3 regions of the Vibrio diabolicus genome follow, and region 1 is predicted to be linked to each of the others. Evidence: predicted binding sites of a transcription regulator. Region 1 holds the regulator's gene; each other region holds the start of a gene.

Region 1 (10,799 bases):
ACAATCGCAACTTCTCACGTTGAGTACGACACTCCAACTCGTCACTACGCACACGTTGACTGTCCAGGACACGCGGACTACGTTAAAAACATGATCACTGGTGCTGCACAGATGGACGGTGGTATCCTAGTTGTTGCTGCGACAGATGGCCCAATGCCACAAACTCGTGAGCACATCCTACTAGGCCGTCAGGTTGGTATCCCATACATCATCGTATTCATGAACAAATGTGACATGGTTGACGATGAAGAGCTACTAGAACTAGTAGAAATGGAAGTTCGTGAACTTCTATCTGAATACGATTTCCCAGGTGATGACCTACCAGTTATCCAAGGTTCTGCACTAGGCGCACTAAACGGCGAAGAGCAGTGGGAAGCGAAAATCGTTGAACTAGCGGAAGCTCTAGATACTTACATCCCTGAGCCAGAGCGTGCGGTAGATCAGCCATTCCTAATGCCTATCGAAGACGTATTCTCAATCCAAGGTCGTGGTACAGTAGTAACTGGCCGTATCGAGCGTGGTATCCTAACTGTAGGTGACGAAGTTGCTATCGTAGGTATCAAAGACACTACTACAACTACATGTACTGGTGTTGAGATGTTCCGTAAGCTTCTAGACGAAGGCCGTGCAGGTGAGAACGTTGGTGCACTTCTACGTGGTACTAAGCGTGACGAAGTTGAACGTGGTCAAGTACTAGCGAAGCCTGGTTCAATCACTCCACACACTAAGTTCGAATCAGAAGTATACGTACTGTCTAAAGATGAAGGTGGTCGTCACACTCCATTCTTCAAAGGCTACCGTCCACAGTTCTACTTCCGTACAACTGACGTAACTGGTGACATCCAGCTACCAGAAGGCGTAGAAATGGTAATGCCAGGTGACAACGTACAGATGACTGTTGAGCTAATCGCACCAATCGCAATGGACGAAGGTCTACGTTTCGCGATCCGTGAAGGTGGCCGTACAGTAGGTGCTGGTGTTGTTGCTAAGATCTTCGACTAATTCATAACGAATTAAACGAAATCTTGCACTCTTCTTCTTTATGAAGAAAGCGCATCGAGAAAGGGAAGCTTAGGCTTCCCTTTTTTATATCTAAATTATATTTGGTTATAAGTGTTCGTAGGAAATACGTTAATTTTTTAATTTAAAAACAGAATATTACCGGCTCTATTTTTCAACACCTTTGGTCGTAACACCTAACTCTCTGATCTTGGCCTACTGTCACCAAATCTATATAACAAAATATTCTGAACAGACCCATCAATGCGACTGGTAACAAGAACTATTCTTGTTTATATTGGTTGCCACAGGTTAATTTAATAGGTTTTTGAGTATGTACGTTTGTCTTTGCCATGGGGTCTCCGACAAGAAAATTAGGAAGTTGGCGATAGATGAAGGCGTAACGGATATTAAAGGAATCAAAAAATGCACAGCATTGGGTAGCCAATGTGGTAAGTGCATCAGGCAGGCCAAGGATATTTTAGCGGAAACCAGTTACACGGTATTCAAACAAGCTAGCTAATTACTGTGAGCATGCAGTAATTAAGTAATTATTTGCCTAGCGTTTTGACACCTTCTCATTTGCTTCTACATTTAAATGAAGCTAAAGAAGAGGTTTTTGTCATGAAAGGCGATCCAATCATCATCCAACATCTCAATAAAGTGCTCGGAAATGAGCTCATCGCTATTAATCAGTATTTTCTTCATGCTCGAATGTATAAGGACTGGGGGTTAAAGCACCTAGCAGATAAGGAATATCACGAATCTATCGATGAGATGAAACATGCCGATCATCTGATTGAGCGTATTTTGTTTCTGGAGGGCTTACCGAATCTACAAGATTTAGGCAAGTTGATGATAGGTGAAGACACTAAAGAAATGCTCGAGTGTGACTTAAAGCTTGAAATGGCCGCTATTCCAGATTTAAAAGATGCGATTGCCTATGCTGAAGACATTCGAGACTATGTGTCTCGCGATCTGTTTCAAGATATTCTTGAAGATGAAGAAGAGCATGTTGATTGGCTAGAGACGCAACTTGGCTTGATTGAAATGTCTGGCATTGAGAACTACCTCCAAGCGCAATACGTAGACGAAGAGTAATAACGTCCAGGATTTTGCGTACTTCAATTGTAAGAAGAAAAGAGCACCTGACTCGAAAATCAGGTGCTTATCCCCGCTATCTGGTCTAATCTCTTTTATTATCGGCTTTTTAAGGATATTGCTCGCAATCTTGCCTATGAAGTTTGATTTCTATCCGATAGAATTTATGCCCCCTTACCTAAAAATAAAAAAGAGAAACGTCCATGTCTGAAGACAATCGCCAAGCAGCCACTCCAGAAGAAGAACATCGCCAAAAAGCATTGGATTACCATGCTTATCCAACTCCAGGGAAGATTGCTGTCGAATTAACAAAGCCTGCGGAAACGGCGGGTGATCTTGCCCTTGCTTACAGCCCAGGTGTTGCAGAACCAGTGCGTGAAATCGCACAAAACCCTGATAACGTGTACAAGTACACAGCGAAAGGCAACATGGTTGCTGTTATTTCTAACGGTACCGCTATTTTAGGTCTAGGTAACCTAGGTCCACTTGCATCTAAGCCAGTAATGGAAGGTAAAGCGTTACTGTTTAAACGTTTTGCAGGTCTTGACTCGATTGATATTGAAGTTAAGCATCGCACGATCGATGAATTTGTTGATACTGTTGCAAGCATTGCAGACACCTTTGGTGGTATCAACCTTGAAGATATTAAAGCACCAGATTGCTTTGAGATTGAAAAGCGTTTAATTGAGCGTTGTGATGTACCAGTATTCCACGATGATCAGCACGGTACTGCGATTGTAACGGCGGCAGGCATGCTGAACGCGATCGAACTTCAAGGTAAGAAGCTTGAAGACTCAACGATCGTTTGTCTTGGCGCTGGCGCTGCAGCCGTTGCGTGTATGGAGCTGCTGATTAAATGTGGTGCAATGCGCGAAAAAATTTACATGCTGGATCGTAAAGGTGTGATCCACACTCGTCGTGATGATCTTAATGAATACAAGCAGCTATTCGCAAACAACACGGACAAACGCACATTAGAAGACGTGATTGAAGGCGCGGATCTGTTCCTAGGTGTATCTGGTCCAAACCTATTGCCAGCGGAAGCGTTGAAGCTGATGGCAGATAAGCCAATCGTATTTGCATGTTCGAATCCAGATCCTGAAATTAAGCCGGAACTTGCCCACGCTGTTCGTGATGATTTGATCATGGGGACTGGCCGTAGTGATTACCCGAACCAAGTAAACAACGTATTGTGTTTCCCATTCATCTTCCGTGGTGCTCTTGATGTGCGCGCAAGTGAAATCAATGATGAAATGAAACTTGCAGCCGTTGAGGCGATTCGTGAGCTAGCAAAAGAGCCTGTACCTGAAACTGTATTGAAGGCCGCAGGCGTCGATAAGCTTGAGTTTGGTGCAGACTACATCATTCCAAAACCAATGGACTCACGTTTACTGCCACGTGTTGCAAAAGCTGTGGCTCAGGCGGCAGTTGATTCAGGTGTTGCTCGTATCGAGATGCCTGAAAACTACATGGCAGAGTAATATATCTATTAGATGTGATGTACAGAAAATGGGACGCAATCGCGTCCCATTTTTTATATCATTCTTTTGGCTCGAGATAAGAATTGCTATCTGAAGCCTCCAGTCTCGCTTTTTACTCTTCGTCAAACGACTCAAATTCGATGCCCATTTCCGTCATCAGTGCTTTTACTTCTGTTGGAATATCATCTGGACGGTCTTTACGAAGGTCTTCATCTGTTGGAAGTGGCTGACCTGTGTACGCGTGCAAAAATGCTTCGCATAGTAATTCACTATTGGTTGCATGGCGTAAGTTATTGATCTGACGGCGAGTACGCTCATCAGTTAGCACTTTTAAAACTTTTAGCGGGATAGAGACGGTAATTTTTTTTACTTGTTCGCTTTTTTTGCCGTGCTCTGCATATGGGCTAATGTATTCGCCATTCCAGTCAGCCATTGCACACCTTCATTTATGTAATCGGTTAAAAATAATTTAGGTGCTGATTTTAGCTGCATTTACCGCCATAAGCAAAGACATATAGACGTCTAGAAGTGTTGACGTCTCATTTTTTGACGAGTAAAGTGAACAGAACAGCAAAGGAAGCGTGTTGATCACTTTATTTTACTCATTAGATATAGCGCATTCCTATTTAGAAGTCATTACCCGTGAAAGGATACACCCATGAGCTCTCGCAAACCTGCGACCATTGCAGTACGCACTGGTATTGAATCAGACAGCCAATATCACGCTGTCGTTCCACCTATTTATCTTTCCACTAACTATGGTTTTCCTGCTTTTGGTGAAGTACCTAAGTATGATTACACGCGATCTGGAAATCCAAACCGCGGACTGTTGGAAAGTGCGTTATCTGAACTCGAGTCTGGAAAAGGAGCGGTTGTCACGAATTGCGGTACGTCGGCATTAAATTTATGGGTGTCCGCTTTTCTTGGCCCTGATGATCTCATTATTGCTCCTCACGATTGTTATGGCGGCACCTATCGTCTTTTTAATACCCGAGCCAACAAAGGTGATTTTAAGGTTCAGTTTGTCGATCAATCAGACGAGCAAGCTTTGGATGCAGCATTAGCACAAAAACCAAAACTCATCTTGTTAGAAACCCCATCAAACCCTCTGGTTCGCGTGGTGGATATTTCTGAGACTTGTGAAAAAGCGAAGCGAGTTGGGGCATTGGTCGCGGTGGACAATACCTTTTTGACACCCGTGTACCAAAAGCCTTTGGACTTGGGCGCAGATTTCGTCATTCACTCCACAACGAAGTATATCAACGGTCATTCAGACGTGATTGGTGGCGTGATCATCACCAAAACAGAAGCGCATGCAGAAGAGCTTGCATGGTGGGGCAATTGTATTGGCGCAACGGGCACACCTTTCGATAGTTACATGACACTGCGAGGTATTCGTACACTTGGTGCTCGCATGCGAGTGCATGAAGAGAGTTCACAGCAGGTACTGGCTTATCTCCAGAAGCAAGCGTTAGTTAAAACCATTTATCATCCAAGCCTGCCGGAGCACCCGGGTCATGACATTGCTAAAAAGCAGCAAACTGGTTTTGGCTCTATGCTGAGCTTTGAGTTTGCCGGTTCGTTTGAGCAGTTAAAAGTGTTCGTTAAAGAGCTCCAACTGTTTTCATTGGCTGAGTCATTAGGTGGAGTTGAAAGCTTGATTTGTCATCCGGCATCCATGACGCATCGCGCTATGGGAGAGGAAGCACTTGCAGAAGCGGGGGTGTCGCATCAACTATTGCGTTTGTCTGTCGGCTTGGAAGATGCACAAGATCTCATCACAGATTTAGAGCAAGCATTCGCTAAAGCTGCCCAACAATAGGAGACGATAATAATGACTTTACAACGTCAGCTGCATAAGTTTGGTGGCAGTAGCTTAGCAAACCCAGAATGCTATTTACGCGTTGTGGATATTCTTAAGGAGTATTCGACGGAAAATGATCTTGTGGTCGTCTCGGCGGCAGGAAAAACCACTAACCGCTTGATTGAGTTCCAGGAAGGGCTAGACAAAGATGGCCGAATCGCGCATGAAGCACTTCAAAGCCTAAGGCAGTTCCAAACGGAGCTAATAGAAAACTTGTTGGAAAATGAAGTACAAGAAGAACTATTAGCGTTACTGCATGATGAGTTCAGTACCTTATCTGAGCTGACAGCACCACTCACTGGCGCGCAAAAAGCCGCGGTACTAGGACACGGAGAAGTTTGGTCTGCTCGCCTATTGGCCGCGTTATTATCTCAACGTTCTATCCCCGCTGTTGCACAAGATGCACGAGCGTTTTTACGTGCGGAAGCCGGGACTCAACCTGAAGTTGATCGCGCTCGTTCATATCCTTTGATAAAAGAAGTTCTCGCGCAACACAATCATAAACGTGTGGTAATTACTGGCTTTATGGCTCAGAACGAGGCGGGCGAAACCATTTTACTTGGTCGTAATGGCTCTGACTATTCTGCAACTGTCATTGGTGCTCTGGCTGAAGTGAGCACAGTCACCATTTGGAGTGACGTTGCCGGTGTCTATAGTGCCGATCCGCGTTTGGTGGCAGACGCGTGTCTGTTACCGTTACTTCGATTGGATGAAGCCAGCGAACTCGCCCGTTTAGCCGCCCCAGTCCTACACAGTCGTACACTTCAGCCTGTGGCGCAAAGTACTATGGATCTCAACCTCAAGTGTAGCTATCTGCCGGAATCGGGCTCTACTCGTATTGAGCGTGTCTTAGCGTCTGGCCGTGGCGCTAAAATTATTACCTCGCTGGATGATGTTTTATTGGTGCAGCTGTCTTTCATGCATGGGCACGACTTCGAAAAAACACAGAATGATGTATTACAAGCGTTGCAGCGAGCGCAATTGGAGCCATTGGCATTTGAGGCACAGCCCGATCAACACACGTTGCGCTTGGCGTATACCGCAGAAATTGCCGGTGGCGCACTGAAACACTTACAAGAGCTTGCGGTTGAAGCGGAGATTAAGCTCAAAGAAGGCTACTCTCTCTTAGCGGCGGTAGGCGCTGGCGTTACGAAAAACGCCAACCATTGTTTTGGTTTTTATCAGAAATTAAAACACTCTCCGGTTGAATTTATTTCTGAAACTGAGTCGGGGCTGAGTTTAGTCGCCGTTTTGCGTCGTACTGATACCGAAGTGTTGGTTCAAACGATTCATAGCCAGTTGTTCCAAGCGCAAAAGCGCGTGGCGGTGGCTTTATGTGGCAAGGGCAACATTGGTTCTAGCTGGTTAAATTTATTTGCAACTCAAAAAGGTGAACTCGAAAAACGTCATGGAATGAGCTTTGACCTTGTAGCGGTCGTGGATAGTCAAACCTACTGGTTCGATGAGCAAGGTATTGATGCAGCAAGTGTTGCTGAACGATTTGATGATGAAGGCCTAGCAAACGATGGGTCTTGGTTGACTCACTTAGGAGCGCTAAAAAATTACGATGAAGCCGTAGTGCTTGATGTGACAGCGAGCAAAGACTTAGCTCAGCGCTATGTAGAAATTGCGCAGCAGGGCATTCATTTGATTTCCGCTAACAAAGTGGCGGGTTCGGCTGATAGCCAGTATTACCATCAGGTTCAAGATGCATTCGCTAAAATTGGTCGTTATTGGCTGTACAACGCGACGGTTGGTGCGGGGTTACCAATAAACCATACCGTGCGAGATCTACGTGAAAGTGGGGATGAGATCGTTGCTCTATCGGGTATTTTCTCTGGGACGTTATCATGGTTATTCCAACAATTTGACGGCTCAGTACCATTTAATGATTTAGTCGACCTCGCTTGGCAGCAAGGTTTAACAGAACCTGATCCTCGTTCTGATTTAGATGGTTCAGATGTGATGCGTAAGCTGGTTATCTTAGCTCGAGAGTCTGGTCTCGATATTGAGCCGGGCAGCGTTAAGGTTGAATCTCTAGTACCAGAAGAATTAAGAGAACTTAGTATCGATGACTTCTTCGATAACGGAGGGCTGTTGAGTGAAATACTGCAAGAGCGCCTGACAAAAGCACAGAGAAACGATCAAGTGCTTCGCTACGTTGCGCGTTTAGAAAAAAATGGTAAAGCGACGGTGGGAGTAGAAGCGTTATCTCGTGAACATGCGCTCGCCAACCTTCTGCCGTGCGACAACATTTTTGCCATTGAAAGTAAGTGGTACAAAGATAACCCACTCGTTATTCGAGGGCCTGGCGCAGGAAGAGAAGTGACAGCCGGCGCGATTCAATCCGACCTCAACCGATTAGCCGGTTTATTCTAAAGTTGCGAGATACCTAAAACCCTGGAACCCGACCAGGGTTTTTTATTTTTCCTTCAGTGCCATACTGAAGTATCGGCTTGTGATAAGTGGTGAAATAACGTTCAAGTAATAACTTGAACTATCCTCATTATTAACTTGAGAAAAATTCATAATTACAAGGTTGACATTAAATCGTATTCAATACATTCTGTAGACATATAGACGTCTAAACGTCGATTTAAGGAATTTGTTTTCGTGGCGGAGTGCCACAGGGAGAGTAAGATGGGATACACGCACGCAGGCCATATTGACGCCTTGAACCAGAATATTGCTGAGTTGTCAGACAACATCAATGTATCATTTGAGTTTTTTCCACCAAGCAGCGCGAAGATGGAAGAGACACTCTGGAATTCAGTGCACCGTCTTAAAACGCTCCAACCTAAATTTGTTTCTGTGACTTACGGCGCGAACTCTGGCGAGCGTGACAGAACGCACTCCATCATTAAAGAAATCAAAGCAACAACCGGATTGGTTGCTGCTCCTCACCTCACTTGTATTGATGCGACTCGCGAAGAGTTGATTAATATTGCCGATGATTACTGGAATAATGGCATTGAAAATATCGTTGCTCTGCGTGGTGATATTCCTCCTGGTGGCGGTGCGCCTGACATGTATGCCTCGGATTTGGTTGAGTTGCTGAAATCACGTCACGATTTTGATATCTCAGTTGCCGCATTTCCTGAGGTTCACCCTGAAGCTAAAAGTGCGCAGTCTGACTTATTGAACCTAAAACGTAAGGTTGATGCTGGCGCAAACCGTGCAATTACTCAGTTCTTTTTTGACGTCGAGTCTTACCTTCGTTTCCGCGATCGCTGTGTGGCGGCAGGAATTGATGTGGAAATTGTCCCTGGTATTTTGCCAGTGTCGAACTTTAAGCAAGCCTCTCGCTTTGCTGCGCAGAACAATGTGAAAGTACCAGGCTGGATGAGTAAACAGTTCGAAGGCTTGGATGATGATCCGGTGACTCGTCAGCTTGTAGGAGCAAGCCAAGCTATTGATATGGTGCGCGTACTTAGTCGTGAAGGCGTTAAGGATTTCCACTTCTACACCCTAAACCGTGCAGAGATGACTTACGCTTTATGTCATACGCTAGGCGTTCGTCCTCGCGCTGCAGTAGGTGCATAAATCGACCGGGTTTCAAAAAGACAAAAGGCTTGCCGAGTGGCAAGCCTTTTTCGTTGTCTCAAAGTAAAAGGAAATTAACCAATCACTTCAAGTTCTGTTAGGACTTCTTCAGCCCAAGTGATCCACGTTTCACGTAACAGTAGGTTACGACGAAGCGTTAAACGCTCTAGGCGAGCTTGTTTGTCTAAAGTTGACGGCGTTGCGTAGTAAGCCGCTTCAATTTCTTTGTAGTGAGAAACCAGTTTGCGAGACTCTTCAACCAGTTCGGCGAGTTGATCACGGAAAGGTGTTGATGGTTGAACGGCACATGCCATCAATTTCGCTGAAAATTCATCACGAACAGTCGGGTGTGCAGTTGGTTGATCAAACCATTCTCCTAAAGCGCTGCGACCAGCATCTGTGATGGAGTAAACCTTACGGTCTGGTTTGCCTTCTTGGGGTTCTAATACGCAAGTAACCAGCTCTTTCTCGGCCATTTTATTGAGTTCACGGTACACTTGTTGGTGGCTTGCTTTCCAGAAGTAACCGATGCTAGCAGAGAATTCTTTAGTGATATCGTAACCGGTTGCGTCGCGAGTGCTAAGAACAGTTAAGATTACGTGTGGTAATGACATGTCTTCAATCCAAATGGTCAATAAACTTGTAAACAAGCTACTTATACTTTCAGCTGTGCTCTTTCTGGCACTTGAGTTTTTTAATGTATAAGTAGCACCAACAATGTTGGTCCTGTCACCTTAAAGCCGTTTATCACCTAGAGAGATGGGGAGTCCCATCATGGCTGGAGCAGGTATGATTGGATTTATGAGCTCTCAGCAGGCAAGTAGTATATAAATAATAAGCATGAAGTGGAATAGTAGGACAAAATTACCCTAAAAAACTAACATAATAATTAATAGTGTTAACTTGTGGTTTTTTATTCTTTTTGTGTGGTAATTTTTGGGTTTTTTATAGTTTATTAAACTGCCTTTTGGTTGCGCAATTATCCAGCGCCAAAAAAAAGCTGAGCACTTGCTCAGCTTTTTTATTACAAATGAAGCGATTAGCCTGTGTTGCGCATGCCAGCTGCAATACCAGCAATTGTCACCATTAGCGCTTCTTCTAGGTTTGCAGATGCTTCTTCGGTTTGGCGTGTACGGTATAGCAACTCGGCTTGTAGCATGTTCAATGGCTCAACGTAGATGTTGCGCAAGCGAATCGATTCGAGTCCCCAAGGGTCATGCTGCATCAAGTTTTCGTTGTTCTCTACATTCAGTACTGCTTTGATATCTTCTTGAAGCTGAGCGCGAAGCTTTTCACCGAGTGGACGGAGTGATTCATCCACCAATCGCTCATCGTAATAGCGAGAAATATCGATATTACACTTCGAGTACACCATTTCTAACATGCCAAGGCGAGTCGAGAAGAACGGCCATTCACGACACATCTCTTCGAGCAGCGCTTGGTGGCCTTTATCGATCGAGTATTGAATCGCTTCACCCGCACCTAACCATGCTGGAAGCACCAAACGATTTTGGCTCCACGAGAAGATCCACGGGATTGCACGTAAGCTTTCTACTCCGCCCTTAGGGTTACGTTTTGCAGGACGAGAGCCAAGTGGCAACTTACCGAGCTCGAGCTCTGGTGTCGCTTGACGGAAGTAAGGCACAAAATCAGGCTCGCCACGAACTACGTTGCGATAAGACTCGCAGCTAACTTCTGATAGCACTTCCATTAAGTCGCGCCATTCTTGTTTTGGCTCTGGCGGTGGCAATAGGTTGGCTTCTAGAATCGCGCTCGCGTAAAGGTTAAAACTGTTTACGGCGACATCTGGA
Region 2 (10,799 bases), 1.5 Mb from region 1:
TTTTTCAGGAGTGTGAGTGGTGTTTGTTGCCAGTCGCTTTTCATCAGACGCAATATTGGAAATGCGTAGTCCAATGGCTTTATCTAATTTCTCTTTCAACAAACCCGCTTTAAAAGGTTTGGGCACATAATCATCCATTCCAACATCAAAACACTTTTGAATGTCATCATCGACTACACTTGCTGTTAGCGCGATAATTGGGATTCTGACCGTCCGTTTTTCTTTTGCTTCAATTTGACGGATCATTTTGGTTGCTTCAAACCCATCCATCACCGGCATCATGCAATCCATTAGGATTAAGCAGTATTGATTCTGTTGAAACATATCTACGGCTTCTTCTCCGTTTACGGCGATATCAAAGTCGAAGCCCGCTTTTGTGACGTGTAATCCAGCGATTTTTTGATTGACGGTGTTGTCGTCGACCACCAAGATTTTTGGGAGAGTCTTAGCATTGGGTGTTGTCGTGTTCTCCTGGTTTGCTTGAGGGAAGTTTGCAGCACAAGTTTCAAGTGCTTTTACTAAGCGCTGTCCTAAGAGGGGTTGAGTGACCAATGCACTAATGCTGTTACCAAAATCACGTTGGGCACTATGAAGGTGTTTAATAAGACACACTCGAACATTTTGCATGCAAAGTCTTTTCATTTCACCTAGATGTTTGGCTGCGGTATTTGGAGAAGTTTCTACGTTGATAACAATGATGCGCTCGTTATCAATCCACGTTGGTAGAGCATCCAGTGTATTTACTGATTGCTGAACATTGATGTGGAAAAAGCTCAACTCGTCACGCAGCTTTTGCTCCAAAGTAGGGTTGTTGCAAACTATCCATATATCGTTGTGATTAAGGGAGTGATAGCCATTGAACTCTTGAGTCACAATAGGAGCCGTAAGTTCGAAGAAAAATCGGCTACCTTTTCCTTTCTCGGATTCAAGCTGAATCTCACCGCCCATCAACTCTACCAGCTGCGTGCTAATTGCAAGCCCGAGCCCTGTCCCTCCAAACTGTCGGGTGGTGGAGTTATCTTCTTGGGCGAAAGGAGCAAATATCTTTTTTTGTTGCTGCTCATCAATACCGATCCCTGAGTCTTTGACTGAAAACTCGATACTCGCTTCACCATTTTTGATTTCTCTAGTGATGACAGAGAGTTCAACGCAGCCTTGTTCGGTGAACTTGACGGCATTGGACATGAAGTTCATGATAATTTGGCGTATACGGTGATCATCCAACATAACGTGATAGGGCGTATTGCGGCTGATGCTGACTTGAACATCAATGCCTTTTTCTTTCGCTTTCGGGGAAATAATAGAAGCAATATCGTAGATGGATTCACGAACACAGGTTGAATGAGGGCTGATAAGCAACATACCAGATTCAATTTTAGAGAAGTCCAGAACGTCATTTATTAAGCTCAACAGTAATTGCGAGGAGGTTTCTATCGTGTCAACATAATCACGCTGTGTCGCCGTTAGCGGCGTGTCTGACAAAACTTCTGAAATGCCAATAACGCCGTTTAAAGGGGTTCGAATCTCATGAGACATATTCGCCAGAAAGCTACTTTTGGCTTTGCTTGCCTCGATGGCATCATCTTTTGCCTTTTCAGCATCTTCTTTGGCTTGGGTTAACTTTTGTCTTGACTGCTCACGTTCATAACTCAGTTTTTTTACCTCTTTAGCAAACTTACTGAGCTCATCTTTCCCTTTGGTCAACTCTGTCAGTGGTGAGTTTTCATTGTTGTCCTCTTCGTAAGTGTCTCGACTTAGGAATTCGAGGACTAAATTCAAGTTGCCAGTGACCTTACGCACTAACCTCAGGGTTAAACTCACAACCAGTAATGTCACGAGGCTCATTAGCGCAATGAAGCCAATGCGGTGCTGTGTTGTTTCACTGATCGTCTTGGATATATCCTTAATAAGTTGCTGTTCCATCTGGTCATCAACGTTACGTAATAAACTTAAGCGTTTATAAAGCGCAGATAACCCGTCATCTATTTGAGTGGGTGTCAATACTCTAAGGTTTGATGGCTGCAACAAATTGGCTCGAAATGCTTGGCTTTTAGCAAAGACATTATCGGTAAAGGTTTCGATGAGGAGGTTGACTTGCTGCTTATTCGCATTAAGTGTGACAAAGCGTTCGAACAGCAGTTGTTGGTTCTGGATTAATGATTGGATACTGGCTTGGATAGCTGGATCGTAAATCTGCCCCTGCTCTGTAGATTCCACTAAGTATTTGCTGAGTCTATGCTCTTCTGTTGACCAAAACATTAACCACTCAAGCTGCATCAATGAGGAGAGGTGAGTATTGGTTTCATAACTTACATGGCTGAAATAGACTCTATCCAAACTCAAAAGAATCTCTTTGAATGTGTCGGCACGCCACTCAGCAGCATCTAACTTATCTTCTGTATTATTGGACGAGAGCATTGACAGTGTTGCTTCTTCGAAATTCGTGAGCTGATTTAATATATCGGCATTGTCGCCAAAAACAGGTGAAGCTGTATCTTGTAAAGTTTGAACGAGCTGGCGGGTTTCTTGAGCGTTATTCGCGACCCTTGGATCGCTCGTCAAATAATACAGTGAGGAAACACGATCTATATATTGGGAGAAGAGTTGTGCTTTTTGAAGTTCTTGAGCTTGGATAGAGAGGTTTTGTACATGTTTACCTGCAAGAAGCAATAACAATAAGATTGGTAGTAGGACCAATCCAAAAAGTTTCTGCTTTACAGACAGGTTGTTCCAAGCAAATATCCCGACCACACGCGTTTCCATATCCAAAGAGTTGATATGAAAAGTGTAGTTTACCTATCTCAAATGTTAGATTTTAAGAGGAAATTCATACTTGTGAGATGGCGAAGTGTGACCAATATTGCAGAACGAATCCCCTTTAATTCAATGAACGCGATAAATTATTCAGTTAAGCGTAGTTGCTGGCGGTTGAGTCATCTATTGCTTGGCGTTGTTGCTCAAACTCTATGATTTCTTCTGCCGGCACTGGTCTACCCAAGAAAAAACCTTGAACAACGTCGCAGTGAAGTGATTCCATCCTTGTTAGTTGGGTCTGGGTTTCTATGCCCTCAGCTACCACTCTCATTCTTAGGTTATGAGCCATGGATATAATCGCACGGACTAATGAGTCATCTTGTTCATTTTTTTGGATTTGAGCGATAAATGAACGGTCAATTTTAAGCCCATCAAACGACATTTGTTGTAGGTAGGCGAGGGCTGAGTACCCAGTTCCAAAATCATCTAGCCACACTTCTACGCCGTTAGCTTGTAATTTTTTGAGCACGTACTGCGCTTTCTCAATATCATCAATAAACAGAGACTCTGTCACTTCAACATGAATGGTTTGAGGGGGGACTTGATATTGTTGTAAATATTTCGAAAAGAGCTGACTTAAATCTTGGCGGTAGATCTGCCTAGGAGACAAATTTAATGCGATATGAAAATTAGCAGTGAAATGATCCGCCCATTGTGCTCGCTGGCTAATTGCTGTCTCGATGAGGTATTCACCAAGCTCTAAAATTAAGTCACTTTGTTCTGCAATCGGGATAAATAATTCTGGGCTGATATAACCCTTCTCCGGATGATTCCACCTAACCAATGCTTCAACACCAATCAACTGGTAGGTGTTGAGGTCGAACTGGGGTTGATACCAAAGCTCGAACTGAGACAAATCACGTATTGAGCGGCGCAGTTCTTTTTCTATGTATAAGCGCTGTTTCACGGTCTCATCAAACGCGGAATCGTATATCGTCATGATATCTTTGCCGCGTCGTTTAGATTCTTGCGCCGCTAGTGAGGAGAGTTGCAAAAGAGACTCTGCGTTTGAGCCAAATTCCGGATACACCGCGACTCCAAGGCTTGCCGTAATTTGAATATCGTTCTCTTCCAAGTTAAAAGGAGAAAGCAGTTGGCGATGAATATCGTCCGCTTTTTCTCTAGCGTCGAGACTGTCTTTGCATGGAAAGACCAGCACAAATTCGTCAGCGCCGACTCGGCTTACGATGGTTGAAAGACGGTAAAGAGGCTGGAAGTAACTCGGCAAACGACCTTGAAGTTCAGAGGCGAGATGACCTAGCAATTTATCCCCGATACTATGCCCGTAGTTATCGTTAATATGTTTAAAGTCATCCAGATCAATAAAAACAACCGCGAGTGAGGGTGATTTGCGGTTCGTTATTTGCTTTTGGATATCAATGAGCAACTTTTCTCGGTTAGGCAGGGAGGTAAGAATGTCGTGATACGCCATGAACTCCACCCGGCTTGTGTATCGGTTCACTTTGTTCGACATTTTGTTATACGCCGAAATAAGATCACCTACTTCATCTTTACTTTTTATATCAGTGATTGGCAGTGCTTGAGTATTTGACTCTGTAAATTGTTCTTTAAGTTGTTTGAGTGGCTTTATCAATGAGCGACCCAAAGCATACGCGATGGCACTTCCGAGCAGAACGGATATCGCACTGATCGTGAGCAGCAAGTTAAACATCTTTTGCTTATCGTTTGAGGTAAGCGCTTGTACTTGAGCAATGTTTTGTTCTTTCTCTTCTAATAGATGTGCTAGGTTGAGTTCAAGATACACCGCGCCCAGTGTGATATTCGATTGCTGAATCGGTGCCGCAATTTCTAATTGATGTTTAGAAAAAGAAATGAGAATTCTAGACTCTTCTATTGCTTTTAAAATAAAGCGAGAACGGTAATGAGGCTGGGCAAACATACTCAGCTGAGTAGTACCGTCGTGAAAGATTAGCCCCTCATTATCAACAACGTGTATCTTCGAGACATCTGGTTGGCTTAATGTTGCTTTAATCTGCTCGTATGCTTGGCTGATATTATCCGTATAGAGTGGGTCAAAAAGTTGCTTTGATAATAACCCTGCGTAAACCAATCCTTTTTGCTTGACGTAAGACTCTGTTTTTTCTTGTGAGTTCTCGGTGATTTGGCGGGTTAAGTTATTTGAGTACGTATCGTAACCATGCATATATAGTGCGAGGTTTATCACTACGACAAACAGGACAACAAAAATGGTCGAGCAAATGTATTTAGTTTCGAGTGAGAGTTTGTGGAACATCAATCCACCTTCGGTAACAAGTGAATAGATGTTCGAACGGTATTTAAAGACGCGGACATTTCTGGCGTTAGAGCGGTGATCTTTTTCGTGTTTTGGAACTGTTTAAGTGCTAAAGCACCTTGCTGAGATGCCTCCATACCGAGCAATATTGACGTGATTTTATGTTGCTGATCTTGACTTAAGGTCGGAGAGGCGAGAATTAAGTCTCTAGGTATTTCTACCGAGCGAGCGAAAATCGTTAGTTTGTCTTTCATGCTTTCTGGAAGATCTTTAGGGTTGCTCCAATTGAAATTGCTGAACGCTCCTGCTGCGACTCTCTGCTTATACACCCATACTGAAAGGTTGATTTCATTCGATTGAGCCAAGTGCTCGTCAAGGAATAAATATCCAATACTGTCTTTGGCTGGTTTGTCATCGGAGGAGGGGAGGTATTCTAATTTCTCCCCTTGATTAAGCAGTGTAATAGCGGGTAAGTAATAGCTGCTGGTGGATGTACGCTTTTCAAAAACAAGTGTTTTTCCGCGCAGGTCAGAAATCGACTCGATACCACTCTCTTTGTGGGTAAAGAATACCGTATGATATTTTTGTAAACCTTTTTTCCAGCGTATGGCAATGGCTTGGCTACCAGACTCTGCCTCGAGGGTCATTGCATTGAAGGGGGTGGCTGTTGCAATTTGAACGGTGCCATTTTCAAGTGCCACCGCGAGCTGGCGATAATTTTTAAATACTTTTACAGCACCCTTGGTGTATCCGTATCCGGCCAAACCATTGGTCACGTACTGCGTAAAAGGCGTCGACTTTTTGATTTTGCTTTGAGCTTTATTGGAAACAATGCCAAACGTGAATGTTTTTTCAATATTTTCTTGTGCACTGACGACAAAAGGCGAACTCAGCAAAGTGAGTGATAACAGAGTGCAGGCAGGTTTCATCCGGCTTCAACTTCCTTCTGGTGCATGTCAGTAATATTTAGCATTTATCAATGCGCCCCAAATCAATAGTAGAAACAGTATGATGTACAAATTTCGTTCTACTAGCGCACTTTTATAACGTGACTTGGTCACTTATTCCGTTCAAATAGTACCGAATTTGAAGTTTATGTACAGGATGAATGTTTCACCGTGGGTTTTAATTCACTGGATTCTTAGTCAAGTTCAGTAGTGTCTGTGAGCGAGTACACCTTCTTTATCATGATGTCGTGTTAAGAAAATCTCTCCAATTGCTTTTGATATTTTTTCTCGAGTGCTTCATTACCTGCTGCACGTTCAAGTTGAATCATGAGCTGTAAAGAGGGTTTCTTAACGCCATACATTTGATTAAATCTCATTAATCGAATTCTGGCTTCAGTGTAATTGCCGCTATCAATTTCTAGCTTGGCTAGCTGCAAAATAGATTTTGGCCTATGAGGGTCATGATCAATAGCTCGGGCGAAGTAGTATTTCGCTTTGTCTTTATCTTGTGACTTCAACGCGCAAAATGCGGCGTTTTCATAACTGGCCGGAATGAGATAGTAATAAGGTTGCTCAATGGCTCGATTAAACATTTGATCGGCTTTCTCGAAGTCACCCCGCTTGCAAAGAAAGGTGCCGTAGTTATTGAGCACGTTACCGTTTTTGGTGTGTTGGCGTAGAGAGCGTTTATACATTTGCTCGGCTTTAGCATCTTCACCAACCGTTTCATAGTAGTGAGCCATCGATAACTGAGCACGATAGTATTGAGGTGCGTGGGTTAAGGCTTGTTGCAAGTTATCATGCGCGCGAATCATATTGCCGCCTTCTAAATAACCTAGGCCAAGTGCGATACGTGATTCTGCCATTGCTACAGGATCGGCTTTAACGACAGGGCTACCATCTTCTTTCACCGTCACGCAGCCCACAAGTGCAAACTGAGAGATTAATAGTAGTGCACCGAGCTTTGTTGTTTTCATTCTTTGTCCCTACATCCCTGAATCTCCCAGCATGATATGAATTACGTAGCAAAAGCCTATTGAGGAAAAAACACTATGCGATCAGGTTTGCAAACTGGTATGAAAAAGCCGCCATATGGCGGCTTGGTTCACATATTACATTTAGGCATCATAAGCGCTTTGTTTGCGTGCTTTGAGGTTAATCGTCTTTAGTAAAAGCGTCTTCACTGAAGTGATCAAGATCATAAGGTGTTTGCTGGTAAACGCAGTAGTTCAGCCAGTTTAAAAAGAGGAGATGTCCATGACTTCTCCAACTGGCAATTGGTGGATTATCAGGATTGTTGTTTGGATAGTAGTTGACGGGAATGGCTGGTTCCATGCCTTCGCTTAAATCGCGGATATATTCGTTATGTAAGGTATGCGAATCGTATTCAGGATGCCCAGTAACAAACACATTTCTCTTGTCTTTTGTTGTAGCTAAATAAACACCTGCAACATCCGATGTGGCTAGGATGTCTAAGTCGGTATGTTCTTCTAAAAAGTGAGGTGAAAAGTCGGCATAGCGTGAATGAGGCGCTAAAAATGTGTCATCAAACCCACGTAACATAGGATGGAATTGATGATGAATTTGGTGATGGTACACGCCTGAAAGTTTCTCTTTACGCGTTTTTTTAGGTAGATCGTAGAGCAACTTCAGCCCTGCTTGTGCTGCCCAGCAGACATAAAGAGTCGATGTCACATGATCTTTTGCCCATTCCATGATGGTTTTTAGGTGGTCCCAATAAATGACATCTTCAAATTGAACCAAACCTAGTGGGGCACCAGTAATGATCATGCCATCGAAATTTTTATCTCTCACCATTTCAAATTGACGATAAAAAGTATCCAAATGTTCGGTTGGCGTATTTTTGCTTGGGCGGTTATCAATGCGCAATAACTCGACATTGACTTGTAATGGGCTGTTTGAGAGTAGACGCAAAAACTGAGTTTCAGTTTCTATTTTTTTGGGCATCAGATTCAGGATCAGCACTCGTAAAGGACGTATTTCCTGACTCGCAGCACGCGTTTCACTCATTACGAAGATGTTCTCTGTCCTTAGCACATCGGTGGCTGGTAATTGATCTGGAATTCTAATTGGCACGACTTTCTCTCCCTAAGCATAGTCAATCTAGACGTCTATACTTCTAAAGCTAACTTAATTAAGTTTAGATGTCGATACGAAATATGACTTTTCAATCTACTCTTTACATTATGGTAAACCGAGCTCGAAGCTGTCACACAATTGTGACTAGAGCGGAGTTTCTGATGAGATATGTTTGAAACGCTGTTCGTACTATTTGCTGGTAATTATGTGATCACGTTAATATGCGAAAGTGATTTCGTTGTAAGGAAGTCTCAGATTAATGAGCCATACTAAAAACAATTAGCTCACCAATATGCATTAAAGTGTGTATTTGGAAACATCGTCAGTGGAGGACATTATGTTCGGTATTTTTAAAAGAAAGACAAAAATTCAGAGCATCGCTCAAGAGGTTCCTAGCGTACTATTGCGCTTGTTTGGCGATAAAGACACTTATACGCCGAAAGAAATTGATCAAGCCCTTCAAGAGCTTGGTTATGATAAGAGCAAGGATCTAAGTCATTATCAGTATGCCTATGGAATGTTTGCCAATGAAGCTTCTTACGAGCAGTTAGGGTTGACGGATGAGTTAGGTAATTATGGTCACTTTCAACGAGAAGTGGGCAAGATGCTGCTCAATACACCAGAGCCAATTGATATGCACATCTACTTTGAAATTGCCCGGCAGCACGAAAAAGCAGGCCTGTCGCTTACTCATCAAGAAGTGAGTGAAAGCGATGGCGTGTGAATGTCTCTATATTCAAGTGATCACGCTGTGAATCCTGCATTTTGAAGCTGCTTGAGTAAGAGGTATTCCATCGAGAGATGAGTTGGGTATAATGCGCGACCTAATTATCCGGACGTGTTGTCGGTTACATTTCTGTTGAGCGTTAATGCCTTATGTTCAAAATGCTTGTCTCTATGCCGCCAATGTTGGCGCTGTCGATCGCGATTGTATGTGAAGTGATTGCCACTTCCTATATTCCCAAAACAGAGCAATTTACGAAAATGATGCCTAGCACAGTCGTTCTGATTGGTTACGGCATTGCTTTCTTCTTGCTTTCCGTCACGGTAAAAACGATGCCTGTTGGGGTTGTTTACGCCATATGGAGTGGAGCGGGTATTGTTTTAGTTGCTACGGTTGGCTACTTTGTTTATGGACAGCGGCTAGATGTGCCTGCGATTGTTGGTATTGGGTTTATCCTCACTGGTGTGATGATCGTGAATCTGTTATCCAAGACTGTAGGACACGGATAACCAACACTACTTGTGATGCCAAATAAAAAGCCGTAGCGAGAAATTGCTGCGGCTTTTTAATGTCAATCCAATAGTTAACTTACTAGTACCTCAAGCATTTTGCTTTGTTGACGATGTTTTCGATTGCGATACATCACGGCGGCGAACGCTGGGAGGCTAAATGTGATAAATCCTAATATCAGTGCATATGCACCAGTTTTTGCGCTAATTCCTGCTGGCACGTCAAAAGATACAACAATCGTCACCAAGCAACTCATCAAGCCTAACCCAGCCACTAAACACATTCCTATTTTTCCGCCCGAAACTCGAAATGGGCGCTCAATATCTGCGTGTTTGTAGCGTGAGACCAAAAAGCTAACAAAAATACAGATGTACATCACCATATAGAGCTGAGTCATCAGGATATTCAATAACCACATGCCTTGATTGACGTTAGGAACAAAAATGAAAACCAAAGAGAGCACGCTAACAATCGTGCCTTGCAAGAGCAACAATGAGACGGGGGCTTGGTTGCGGTTTTCTTTGGCGAGCGACATCGGCATGAAACTATCTTTTGCGGCAACATGCAGACTTTTAGTTGGGGCGATTATCCAGTTATTCAGGCTTGCAAGCGTGCCAAAAACAATAGCAAGGGCAATGACAGGCAGCAGGAATGAGAGGTGCAGATCATCAAAAAAAGCTTTGAAGGCAAGTATCACTCCTTCACTCAAACTAGAATGGTCACTTGAGACGACCGAAGAAATAGACAGTGAGCACGCCGTCAGAGAAACCAAGATTAAGGTTGTGGAGATCAGCAGAGCTTTGGGATAGGCTTTTTGCGGATTTTCGACTTCGCTTGCATAAGAGGTCGTGATTTCAAGGCCTGTCAGTGAAAGAACTACCGCAGTAAAACCCGCTCCGATCCCATCTTGAGAAAGGTCCGGCAACCAGTCAGATACGTGGCGAAGCGAGATATGAGACTCACCAGGATGGGTATACGCCCAGTACCCGCCTAATCCGATAATCAATAGAATCGGAAATATCAAACCTAGGGTGCCGAATACATTTGTAATCAGGGAAGAGAGGCGCAAGCCAAAGATATTAACTAAAGTTAACGCCCAAAAAATCACATTAATCATCACCAACATAAACATGTTGTTTTGCGCCAGGTCTGGGAAAAAAGGGTAGGCCCCCGTTGCAACAATGAATGAAATTAAAGGTGGATAGTAAACAATATTTTCAGCGTATTGATACCACACGGTGGCAAAGCCAAAGTTTGGCCCTAGTGTTTCTTTGCCCCAAAGATATACACCACCTTGCTCTGGATAAGTGGTACTTAGCTCAGCACACACTAGCGCTGTAGGGACAAAAAAACAGAACCCAGCAAGTAAGAAGAAAGAGATGGCATGGCTACCAAACAAAGCCGCCCCAGGAATGTTCCTTATGCTGTCGACCGAAGTTACGGTGATCAT
Region 3 (10,799 bases), 1.1 Mb from region 1:
CCACGCTCGCGGCGCACTACGTTGACATCAAACGACTGGTGTTTATCGAGCAGCTCTTTCGAGTTATCGGTATGACTGCCGGAGTTCAACACCGCTAACGTGCAGTTGCGGTACAGTTGATAAAGTTCACTCGAGGCCGTGTTTTTTAAGCGCTCTACTTCTAATTGAGATAGCAAGTCCATGCTACCAGCGGGGCTTATATGGGTAATCATAACGCCTCCTTGTGTTGCATTATTTTGAGGGAAAGTACCAACTCACCTTTTTGGGTTATACGTATGGTTTGATGAAAGGCAGTTGGCCGATTTGGTTTTATGGTTATTGACTCCCAAGCAACCTCAAGATGGTACATTCGCGTTCTGTAAATGCATCATCTTGAAGTGACTTGGGTTTTTACAGCTTAGCAGACTGAAAGGGAAGAAATGTGATAACTCGTTGAAAATGGGTGGTTATAAAGCGTAAATTGCGCCAATTCTGGTTTGTTTGTTCGCTTTTTGTACGAAATCTAGCTCCAGTTAAGCTGATTTGTTCCACGTTTTTTAGCGTCCGCAAGCATCTTGCCGAGTCGATCGAGTACATACTCTGGCGTATCGGACTCTTTAAAAGAGGTCGACACAGCCGCTAGGGTGATCATGATATTTTGCTCACGGAACTTAAATGGTAATTGGCTAATATCACGCTGGATATGTTTAATGAGATCCAGTGTGTATTCTTCAGATTGTTCTGGAACGAGTAAAATAAACTCTTCGCCACCAAAGCGAGCTACCGTTTCAGTTTCTGATACGCGTTTATTAATGGTGCGAGCGATGATCTTCAACGCTTTATCACCAGCCGTATAGCCATAGCTGTCATTCACCGCTTTGAAGTTATCAACGTCAAACAACACTACACGCAGATTCTGTTGAGAGCGAATCCAACGCCGATACTCTAACTCTAGTCGGTCATTAAATGCGGTGCGGTTATAGACTTTAGTCAGAGGGTCTAGCAACATGCGCTGAGCTTGGTCATCTAAGCGTCGACGATGATCTTGGGTGGTTTCAAACACGGCTTCGAGCTGGTTCTTACTGTAATTCAAACGCTCTTGCAGCGCTTGTTCTCGTTCTTCCGTCATTTTAAGTCGCTCTGTCAGCGACGCCATTTTCGCAAGTAACGGGGCGATTTCTTTTTTTACATCCGCTAGATCTTGAGCTTGGTTGAGCGATAGTTGACTCAATTCAACCAGACTGTTCATTTCTGTGTTGAGCTCTCGGCGGTGCTCAAAGTAGGTATGATGTTGGTCGACGTTCTGATGAACGGTTTTTAGGTTACTTGCGAGAGAAGTGTTCAGCTGATCAAGGAATTGGCTAGATGCTTCGCGCTCGAACTTTGTTGCTTCGACAACCAATTTCAGCGTTGAGAGCGTAAGCTCAATGAGAGACTCTGCACTCACGCCAAGAAGCAGCTTAGCCCGAATATCGAGCAACCTATCTCCCGTTTCTCCCTCAAAATCCAGCTCGGTGATGGTATGTTGTAGATCGCTGGCTAAGCACTCAAGTTGAGACTTATCAGGATTATTCTCAAACTCACTGAGATGCAAACGCGAGTTGGAAGTGATGATTTTCAGAGCGCGTTCGTAAATGCTCAGTAGCTTAGTGGCTTGATCGGCTTTATTGCTGGCATGAGCTTCTGAGAAACTCATTAAGTTCCGTAGTTCACGTTTTAACTGCGCAGGTAAACCTGTGACACGTTGGAGTGTTTCACCACTGTGTTTGATTTGTTCGTCTAGGTAGCCGTTCTGTTTGTCCATCGTCTTCGACTGCTGTTTGAGCATTCTCTCTAATACCGCTAAACGTGGGATAAGAGTACTGATATCTTTTTGATGTTGCAGCTCTTGTTGGATTTCAAACAGGTAATTGGATACCTGGGTATTCGAACCCTGGCAAGCTGAAGACAATGATGCCACAACGCGTTTAAGAACTTGTTGTTCACGTTTGAATTTGAGTGAAGTATCACGATGTGTCAGTCTGAGTTGGTCAAGTTGACAACTCAGCTGATGAAGCTGCGACTGAATATCGGATTCCAAGATTCCCATGAAGTGACTACGGTTAAGTCCATGTACTACTGACAATTATCCGATAATAACAAAAAACGTTATAGCGTCATTAGTTATTATGTCTAACAGGCGTTTAATTATCCATTTTTTAATATTTTCTTGATGTCGTCCTCATTCTTGTAGGACGAATGGATCTTAATCAGGCCTTGGCTAATGGCATGCTGACAGGCGGTTCTTATGTTACCCGTTGCAAAGCTCGCGGCGGGTGCGTTATCGATGGCTTTCAAGAAAACCCAGTGGCTTTGCTTATCCTTCAAGCTGACTTCTCGCGCAATGTGAGTCGCAAGCAGCAACAGATCGAGTAATTCCTCGTCGTTAATTGCAGTGTAGGCTCGTGGTAAGAACGGATAATCGCTGATACCCATGCGAATAATACGGTTGACGTTGTGTTGTTGAGCGAACTCATCCACCCAAGTCTGGAATTTCTCGAACATGACTTCGGCAGAAGCATCACGGTCAGCATTCGGTTCTATGTAGAGTAGGTTTGCATCTGAGAAATGGTAAAGACGCGACGGTTTTTCTATCTTTTCCGCTAGGAAGTCACCAAATGCGCGCTCCAGCTCCAGGCCTGCTTTATAACCGTTGTGGACGTACATGCTTCGTAGGAATGGCAAGTCGATCATGACAAAGCGCAGGCGGTCGTTAAGTGGCTCGTGGATCAATTCGCCCATTTGCCATTGCTCGAAAGTTTCGCTCGACTTTTTCAATGAGCGAGACAGCTTAACGTTCAGCATACGCAAGTTACGCAAACGGGAACGAGAGTGAGTGAAGAGATCATTGCGCAGTTTTTCGATTTCACTTGCTTGGCGCTGCATGATCACGCCGCGGCGCATAATGAACAAAAACATCACCAACACAGTAATAAACAATGCGAATGAGATTTTCTGGAATTTGCGGTGTTCCCTTTCCACTTGCTCAAGGCGTTCCGATTGACCAATATAGTGGATGGTTTGTTCAGCAAACTCTTTTTGTTGGCGGAATGCATCCTCACTGATTTGGTTGAGCTGTTTTTGCTCTAAACGCACAAGGTTGGTGTATTTCTTATAAGCCTGCAGAGAAAGTTGGTATTCGCCTGCCTGCTCGTAACCAAGCCCGAGTAAGCGGTAAGACTGCTGCTTAATGAAGTTGTTATTTTCAGGTGACTTTTCAGCAAGTGCTAACGCCAGCTTTGCATTGGTAATGACGTTTTTACTGTCGTTTTGATGATAAGCCAGGCCTGACTGAAGCAATGCTGCCTTTGCTTCAAGCTTAGGAATGTCAGTGTATTCTAAAAGCTCTTTAGATCGGTCTAGGTATTGTTCTGCTAGCGCGTAATTGTAGAGTTGCAGATAGGTAGCCGCCAAGCTTAAGCGAATCTTAATGATCCGATTAATGTTCTTACTGGTGCTTTCATGGTCCAGCACGTTGAAGTAGTGCACCAAGGCAAGGTTAAACTTGCCTTGGTAAAAATAAATGTCACCCATTTGCTCAAGGACATCCGCTAGGATGGGAGAGCTAGGGTAGGAGTCATAGAAGTCTGCGGCTTGAGATAAGTATTCGATCGCTTTGTCGTAAACTCGGCGCTCTTGGAAGAGCCTCGCCAACAGGCGATTAACTTTTGCTAACCTTGCGCCACTGTCACTCTCAATAGATTGCCAATAACCGTAAAGCAGTTCCGACAAAGCCAAATTGTATTTCTTGCTATTCAGATAAAACTCGCCGACGGCTGTGTAATAGTCGATCAAGGCTAAGTCAGATCGGCTGTCTTCAAGCATAGTTTTGGCTTGAGAATACAAACTTTCCGCTTTAATCAGATCGCCACTATGTGAAGCGAGGAGCGCTCTTTGCATCACTAATCGATAGCGAACGCTGTCGGTCCGTTGCAATACCGCATCAGCTTCATCGAGTTGCTGCTCAATTTGGTTAAGCGTGTCTTCAGCTTTTGAGTAGTTTTTGTCGTACATCCAAATCATTTGGTTGCGCATCAGCTGGAGATCTAAATCCATGTACGGCAATTGATATTCTTGCGCTAAGCGCTCGGCTTTGTTTAGGTGTTCGATAGCCGAACGAACGTTACCCATGGCGTAGTCTGCCTGAGCGATAATCTTGTGTGCTTCGATGGTGCTGCTTGGTGTGCGAACGCTACGATCGGTCTCGTCACGAGACATAGCAGAAGGGCTGTCACTCTCTTTGCGTTCCGTTAGCTCACGTTGTGACAAGTAGTTGGTTGCCGCTTGTTTTGCTTGTGATGGCTCTATTTCCGCCAATTGTTGTGCTTCGTTGAGTAACGCGGACGATAAAATGGTCGCATGAAGCGGCTGTACAAACAGCAAGCAAAGAAAGCCAATCAACTTGAATAGACGCGAACTGTCCCAAAACATCCTTTCGTTCCCTCGAACTGTTTTTAGATATGGCGGATAACGGTAAAAGACCTCAACAAGCCCCTTAAATGCAGGTTGAAGCCATTTGATATAGTAACATGCTTGGACAATAAAAACGTCCGGTAACCCTTTAGATTACCGAACTTATTTCTGTCACTAACGCGATTACTGACGAGCCATGCGGTGGTTGCGATCTGGCTTGTCTTGTTCCGTTGAGCGGTACGGGTTGATGTCCAAGCCACCACGGCGCGTGTAGCGGGCAAATACGGTCAGTTTGCTTGGTTGGCAGTATTTCATTAGATCCGTAAAAATACGCTCAACACATTGTTCGTGAAATTCGTTGTGCTCGCGGAAAGATACCAAGTAACGCAGCAGTTTCTCGCGATCTATTTTCGCACCTTGGTAGCGAATTTCTACACTGCCCCAGTCGGGTTGATTGGTGATCAAACAGTTTGACTTCAATAGATGGCTATGTAGGATTTCTTCCACTTGCTCTTCACCTGCTGCGCCTTCAAGCAAATCGGCATCAAAATCGTAACTGGTGATGTCAATGTCTTGGTCATCAATGCATTCGCCTTCCATTGTCACAATAGGCTGATTGGTGTAGTGAGTAACCGGGTTCACCTCGACCAACACCTTTTCACCGGCACATTCAGATAGGTCTTGCGTTAAACGTTCTTCAACTTCTTCCCAGCTTGCAAAGCGGGTTTGGTTATAGCTGTTTAAGTACAGTTTGAAAGACTTCGACTCAATCAAGTTTGCACTGGTGGCTGGAATGTATACTTCGCCAACGGCCACTTGTGGTAAGCCTTTACTATTTAACCAAGAGAGTTCGTACAGCGTCCAAATGTCGTGGCCCATAAAAGGAAGGCTTTCGCCTAACTGAAGGTCATCTCGGTTTAGGCTACGAGGAACTGGTTGCAGCAAGCTTGGGTCGTATTGGTTCGCATACTCGGTCTTTTTACCTAGTGTTAGGCCAGCAAGCTCTTTAGCGTCAGAATATTTGCTCATACTTTGTGGTCGTTTTCGATTAGAATGGCGAGAATTTTACTGAATCCGCTGGTCAATTGCCATCCGGCAAACACGGCTATCTGATAAATAAGGAATGAGGAGACCTTCATGACCCAAAACGTTACTCAGGCGCTACAAGAGTTCAGCCTGCGCTACCAACAAGCTTGGCAAGCTAAATATAATGAGTTGCCAAGCAGTGAAGAGCTTGCAGATCTTGTTTCTCCTTGTGTCGAAGAGAAGCGTGATGGAAAGGTGCTTTGGAAAGCGGTCGCACGTGATGAAATGGCCGATTTCACTAATGTGGAAAATGCGATTGAGTTGTCACTGCAAGATGATGTAAAAGCCTTTTATGGTTCTCAATACAGCGCCGATATGGAGGCAACTTGGCAAGGTAATTCGTTGACGCTGCTGCAAGTGTGGAGCGATGATGATTTTGTGCGCCTACAAGAAAATATTCTTGGTCATTTGGTGACGCAACGTCGCCTGAAACTTAAACCAACGGTATTTATCGCGGCGACAGATGAGGAAATGGATGTAATCTCTATTTGTAACCTCACTGGTAATGTGATTTTAGAGCGTTTAGGTACGTCTAAACGCGATGTGCTGGCGGATTCATTGGCTGAGTTCTTGAGCAAGTTAGAGGCCGCTGTCTAAATATGTACGTTGTTGAGTTGCAGTTTGAGTGTTTTGATAACACCACCGTCAGCGCGGTAGACAAAGCCATTAATGGCTTGATGGATGCGTTGCGTTACAACGGCCAAGTACTAGGCCGTGAATTCCCGATAGTGATGGGAGATGGCGAGTTTTATGTTCGTGTCGTTTGCCCAGAGCAAGACAGTTTGCATCCACGTTATCACTCAGATTTTGTCAAAGTGTGCATGAACCGTTTGTCAGACGCGTCTTTGCTTGCACCGAAAATGCGTATGCTTGGCCGTGATTTAAATTCAGAACAAGCGGCCGAAGAAGAGACACCTAGCTGGCAAGTGTTGTACACGACTTATGTTCATACGTGTTCGCCATTGCGCAGTGGGGAAACGTTGTTGCCGATTCCTTTGTATCGCAATGAGCCGACGCTAAATGGTGACCATAAAGCCGTCATCAAATGGCAGACAGAATGGCAAGCGTGCGATGAAATCCAAATGGCTGGCGGGTGCCGTGCAGAGCATGCGGCGCTGCACGAGATTTGCGATGTAGACAGCGTGTTGTTCCGCAGAGGTTGGGATTTGCGAGGTCGTATCGAATACATCACCAAGGTTCCAACATACTATTACCAGTATCGCGTGGGCGGTCAGTCGCTGGAGAGCGAGAAAGCGCGCAAGTGCCCAAAATGCGGTGGAGAGTGGCTACTCGATGAGCCACTACATGACATATTTCACTTTAAGTGTGATGACTGCCGAATCGTGTCGAATATCTCTTGGGACCACCTAAAGTAACTAATTGAGGTTAGTTAAATGGTTAGATAGAGAAATAAAAAGGGCTGATGTTTTCACATCAGCCCTTTTATGTTCAGACTATTATTTTCAGTACGGTTTAGAAAAGTGGGATTACCAACCTTTCACTACGCCGCCTTTGAATAGCTCTTTTGCCGCTTCGTAAACTTCTTCCGTTTGATAAGCTTTTACGAAGTTTTGTACGTTTTGCGCATTAACATTTTCTTCGCGAGCAACAATTAGGTTTACGTATGGTGAGTCTTTATCTTCAACGAACACGCCGTCACGCTCTGGCGATAGGTCGATAGAGCTTGCGTAAGTGGTGTTGATGATAGATAGCGTTACGTCATCCAATGAACGTGGAAGTTGTGGCGCTTCTAACTCAATGATTTCGATATTTTTAGGGTTGCCTACGATGTCACGTACTGTAGCGAGTAGACCAACGCCATCACGTAACGTAATCAAACCTTGTTGCTCAAGAAGCAGCAGTGAGCGACCTAGGTTTGTTGGATCGTTTGGTACTGCGATGCGTGCGCCATCTTGGATTTCATCGATTGACTTCACTTGCTTAGAGTAACCAGCAATAGGGTAAACGAATGAGTTACCCGCGATAGCCAGTTTGTAGCCGCGGTCTTTCACTTGTTGGTCTAGGTATGGTTTATGTTGGAACGCATTCGCGTCTACTGAACCATCATCCAGAGCGGCATTTGGCGTTACGTAATCGGTAAATGTTACTAACTCAACGTCTAGGTTGTACTTTTCTTTTGCTACTTTAGCTGCCACTTCGGCAACTTGTGCTTCAGCACCAGCAATAACGCCAACTTTTACTTTATTTACGTCTACTTCTTTGTCGCCACAACCCGCTAGAACAAGAGCAGAAGCGGCTGTTGCTACAGTCAAAAGACCTTTAAGGCTAAATTTCATCTTTATCTCCTTATAATTTGTATTTTCAATGCTTATCTGTGGTCTACACGGCGCACCACTGCGTCACCGATAGACTGAATAATCTGTACTAGAACAATCAGCATCACGACAGTCACAGCCATGATAGTTACATCGTAGCGGTGGAAACCGTAACGGATGGCTACGTCGCCGAGGCCGCCGCCGCCTACCGTGCCCGCCATGGCCGAGTAGCTAACGAGAGTGACTAAGGTGATCGTTACTGAGTTAACAATAGTCGGCATTGCTTCAGGTAGTAGAACTTTTGTGATGATCTGTGTTGGTGTCGCCCCCATTGATTGTGCCGCTTCCACCAAGCCTGTTGGTACCTCTAACAAAGCACCTTCAATAAGACGGGCAACAAACGGAATGGCACCAATAGTCAGTGGGACGATTGCTGCGGTTGTACCGATAAAGGTTCCAACTAGCATTTTTGTCACTGGAATAATCGCAACCATCAGGACGAGGAATGGCACAGAACGACCAATGTTAACGACAGCGCCTAAGCTGCTATTTAGTTTGGTGTTTTCAAGTAGGCCGCCTTTCTTAGTAATATGGAGGATTACGCCTAATGGAATACCCACGGCAAAGCCGACTAATCCGGCAACCGCAACCATGTAAAGCGTTTCCCACGTTGCACCTAAAAGTAGTTTGCTGTTTAAACTCAGCCATTCAGAAATTGTGTTAAAGGACATAACCAAGTACCTCTACTTTTACGTTGTGCTTACGCAGGTATTCCAATGCTGCGTTATCATCTTCTTCGTTACCAAATAGCTCTGCGACCATCATGCCGAATTTCACGCCGCCAGCGTAATCAAGATCGGAGCTCAAAATACTCACATCAATATTGTATTTACGAGAAATTTGCGACATTAACGGTGCATCGACGGTTGCGCCAGTAAACTCTAAGCGAACCAACGGGTAGCTGCCATCAACACGCTCTGCTTGCAGACGTGCTTGGTAATCTTCAGGAATGGATAGATCCAGCGTTGAGCGAATGAATTGGTGCGCCAGCTCCGTTTTAGGGTGCGCGAAAATATCGCCAACGGTGCCTTTCTCCACCAACTCACCACCACCGATGATCGCCACTTCGTGACAGATGCTTTTTACCACTTCCATTTCGTGGGTAATCAGTAGAATCGTGATGTTGAGTTTGCGGTTGATCTCTTTCAATAGCTCAAGGATAGATTGAGTCGTTGCAGGATCCAGTGCGCTAGTGGCTTCGTCACACAGTAGTACGCTTGGATCGGATGCCAATGCGCGAGCAATCGCCACACGTTGTTTTTGGCCGCCACTTAAGTTCGATGGGTAGCTCTCGTGTTTGTCGGCTAAGCCAACAAGTTTTAGTAACTCAGTGACTTTTGTTGTGATTTGCGATTTGTCTTTGCCTGCCAGTTCCAGTGGTAGCGCCACGTTATCAAACACAGTACGAGACGAGAGCAGATTAAAATGCTGGAAGATCATGCCGATGTTACGGCGCGTTTCGACCAACTGCTTTTTGCTGAGTTTTGTTAAATCAATGCCATCAACGATGATGGAGCCAGATGTTGGTGCTTCTAACATGTTTACGCAGCGGATCAGCGTACTTTTACCAGCACCAGATGAACCGATAACACCGAAGATGGTGCCCTTGGCGATGTGTAGGTTAATGTCTTTCAGGGCAAGGATTTCCTTACTGCCTTGGTAGAACACTTTATTGACGTTTTTTATTTCTATCATGTTTCAACCTGCCCAAAGATACGGGGAACTTCGCTGTCAAAAACGGCCTTTGACAGAACTTAATGTTGAGCTTTATCTCACTTCTCAGTTGATGCTATGGGTTAACCAGAATGAAGTCAATAGATATTTTTACGTCTAGACGTCTAAATGTATGGATGTTCTGTTTTGAAGAGAATGAGGAGTAAGTTACGAGGAGAAGATAAGTGGAGAGCCCACTCAGAATTACCGATTCTTGCCCAACAAATCAACTGTTTTGTCGAGGCCTAGAACGAATTAGATAGTGTTGAAGTTTATAAGGTATGTAATAATCTGATTAAACCGAGTTAATAGAGAAATATGTTTTGGCAAAACCTGCTGTTTTTATCGATCGTGATGGCGTGATAAACGTTGACCACGGCTACGTTCATGACGAACATGATTTTGAGTACATTGATGGTGTATTTGAAGCGACGAAAGCGCTGAAAGATCAAGGTTACCTCTTAGTGCTAGTGACGAATCAATCGGGCATCGCACGTGGTAAATTCAGTGAAGACCGTTTCTTGTCTCTGACTCAATGGATGGACTGGAACTTTGTTGATCATGGTGTTGAGTTTGATGGTATCTACTACTGCCCACATCACCCTGAACATGGCATTGGCGATTACAAGCAGGATTGTGATTGCCGCAAGCCTAAACCTGGTATGTTTATCTCTGCTCGCGACTTCTTGAAAATCGACATGGAAAAATCTGTGATGATTGGTGATAAAGCCGAAGACATGATGGCAGCAGAAGCCGCGGGCGTTGGTACCAAGATTTTGGTGCGCACAGGTAAGCCTGTTACTGAGCAAGGCGAAGCATTAGCAACGGTTGTGCTTGATAGTGTTGCTGACGTGCCTGCATATCTAAAGAAATAATCTGCACAATTCGCATATTTAAGGGAAGCGTTTGCTTCCCTTTTCTCTTATTACTGTTAAAGTTCAGTCACCTAAGCATTCATCCACTCTAGTTTGATCACTTATGAGCAAAAAACTCACTATTCTTGATATCGCGAAATTGGCAGGCGTTGGCAAATCAACAGTAAGCCGTGTGCTTACTAACGATCCAAAAGTGAAACCTCAAACGCGAGAGAAAGTAGAGCAAATCATTCGTGAATCTGGTTATGTACCGTCCAAATCTGCGCAATCAATGCGTGGCGGTAGCCAAAAAGTCATTGGTGTTATCATCTCCCGTCTGGACTCACCATCCGAAAATCGTGCTGTTGGTACAATGCTC

What was found. The regulator MetJ, encoded in region 1, represses methionine synthesis genes. The targets are predictions, from matches to a motif close to TTAGACNTNTANANGTCTAA.
Region 2: a site for MetJ is predicted at 8,140-8,159, ahead of metA (homoserine O-acetyltransferase MetA). Genes of this name have one in related genera too.
Region 3: a site for MetJ is predicted at 9,676-9,695, ahead of metN (methionine ABC transporter ATP-binding protein MetN). Genes of this name have one in related genera too.

Annotation. Positions count from the first base shown of each region.
Region 1 is NZ_CP042451.1:335,732-346,530, forward strand. It holds gene tuf (elongation factor Tu) at 1-1,002, shown strand, start outside; gene FR741_RS01655 ((2Fe-2S)-binding protein) at 1,334-1,522, shown strand; gene bfr (bacterioferritin) at 1,624-2,100, shown strand; gene FR741_RS01665 (malic enzyme-like NAD(P)-binding protein) at 2,304-3,581, shown strand; gene metJ (met regulon transcriptional regulator MetJ) at 3,694-4,014, opposite strand; gene FR741_RS01675 (O-succinylhomoserine (thiol)-lyase) at 4,240-5,403, shown strand; gene FR741_RS01680 (bifunctional aspartate kinase/homoserine dehydrogenase II) at 5,416-7,824, shown strand; gene metF (methylenetetrahydrofolate reductase) at 8,086-8,988, shown strand; gene FR741_RS01690 (PadR family transcriptional regulator) at 9,063-9,602, opposite strand; gene ppc (phosphoenolpyruvate carboxylase) at 10,028-10,799, opposite strand, start outside.
Region 2 is NZ_CP042451.1:1,802,119-1,812,917, reverse strand. It holds gene FR741_RS08715 (response regulator) at 1-2,751, opposite strand, end outside; gene FR741_RS08710 (GGDEF domain-containing phosphodiesterase) at 2,909-5,068, opposite strand; gene FR741_RS08705 (phosphate/phosphite/phosphonate ABC transporter substrate-binding protein) at 5,068-5,997, opposite strand; gene pilW (type IV pilus biogenesis/stability protein PilW) at 6,267-6,992, opposite strand; gene metA (homoserine O-acetyltransferase MetA) at 7,171-8,112, opposite strand; gene FR741_RS08690 (DUF6559 family protein) at 8,453-8,839, shown strand; gene FR741_RS08685 (DMT family transporter) at 9,013-9,348, shown strand; gene FR741_RS08680 (APC family permease) at 9,423-10,799, opposite strand, start outside.
Region 3 is NZ_CP042451.1:2,473,739-2,484,537, reverse strand. It holds gene ppnN (nucleotide 5'-monophosphate nucleosidase PpnN) at 1-212, opposite strand, end outside; gene FR741_RS11835 (GGDEF domain-containing protein) at 503-2,068, opposite strand; gene FR741_RS11830 (tetratricopeptide repeat protein) at 2,167-4,449, opposite strand; gene queF (NADPH-dependent 7-cyano-7-deazaguanine reductase QueF) at 4,615-5,460, opposite strand; gene syd (SecY-interacting protein) at 5,569-6,114, shown strand; gene FR741_RS11815 (Zn-ribbon-containing protein) at 6,117-6,893, shown strand; gene FR741_RS11810 (MetQ/NlpA family lipoprotein) at 7,005-7,814, opposite strand; gene FR741_RS11805 (methionine ABC transporter permease) at 7,847-8,524, opposite strand; gene metN (methionine ABC transporter ATP-binding protein MetN) at 8,514-9,548, opposite strand; gene gmhB (D-glycero-beta-D-manno-heptose 1,7-bisphosphate 7-phosphatase) at 9,890-10,441, shown strand; gene treR (trehalose operon repressor TreR) at 10,545-10,799, shown strand, end outside.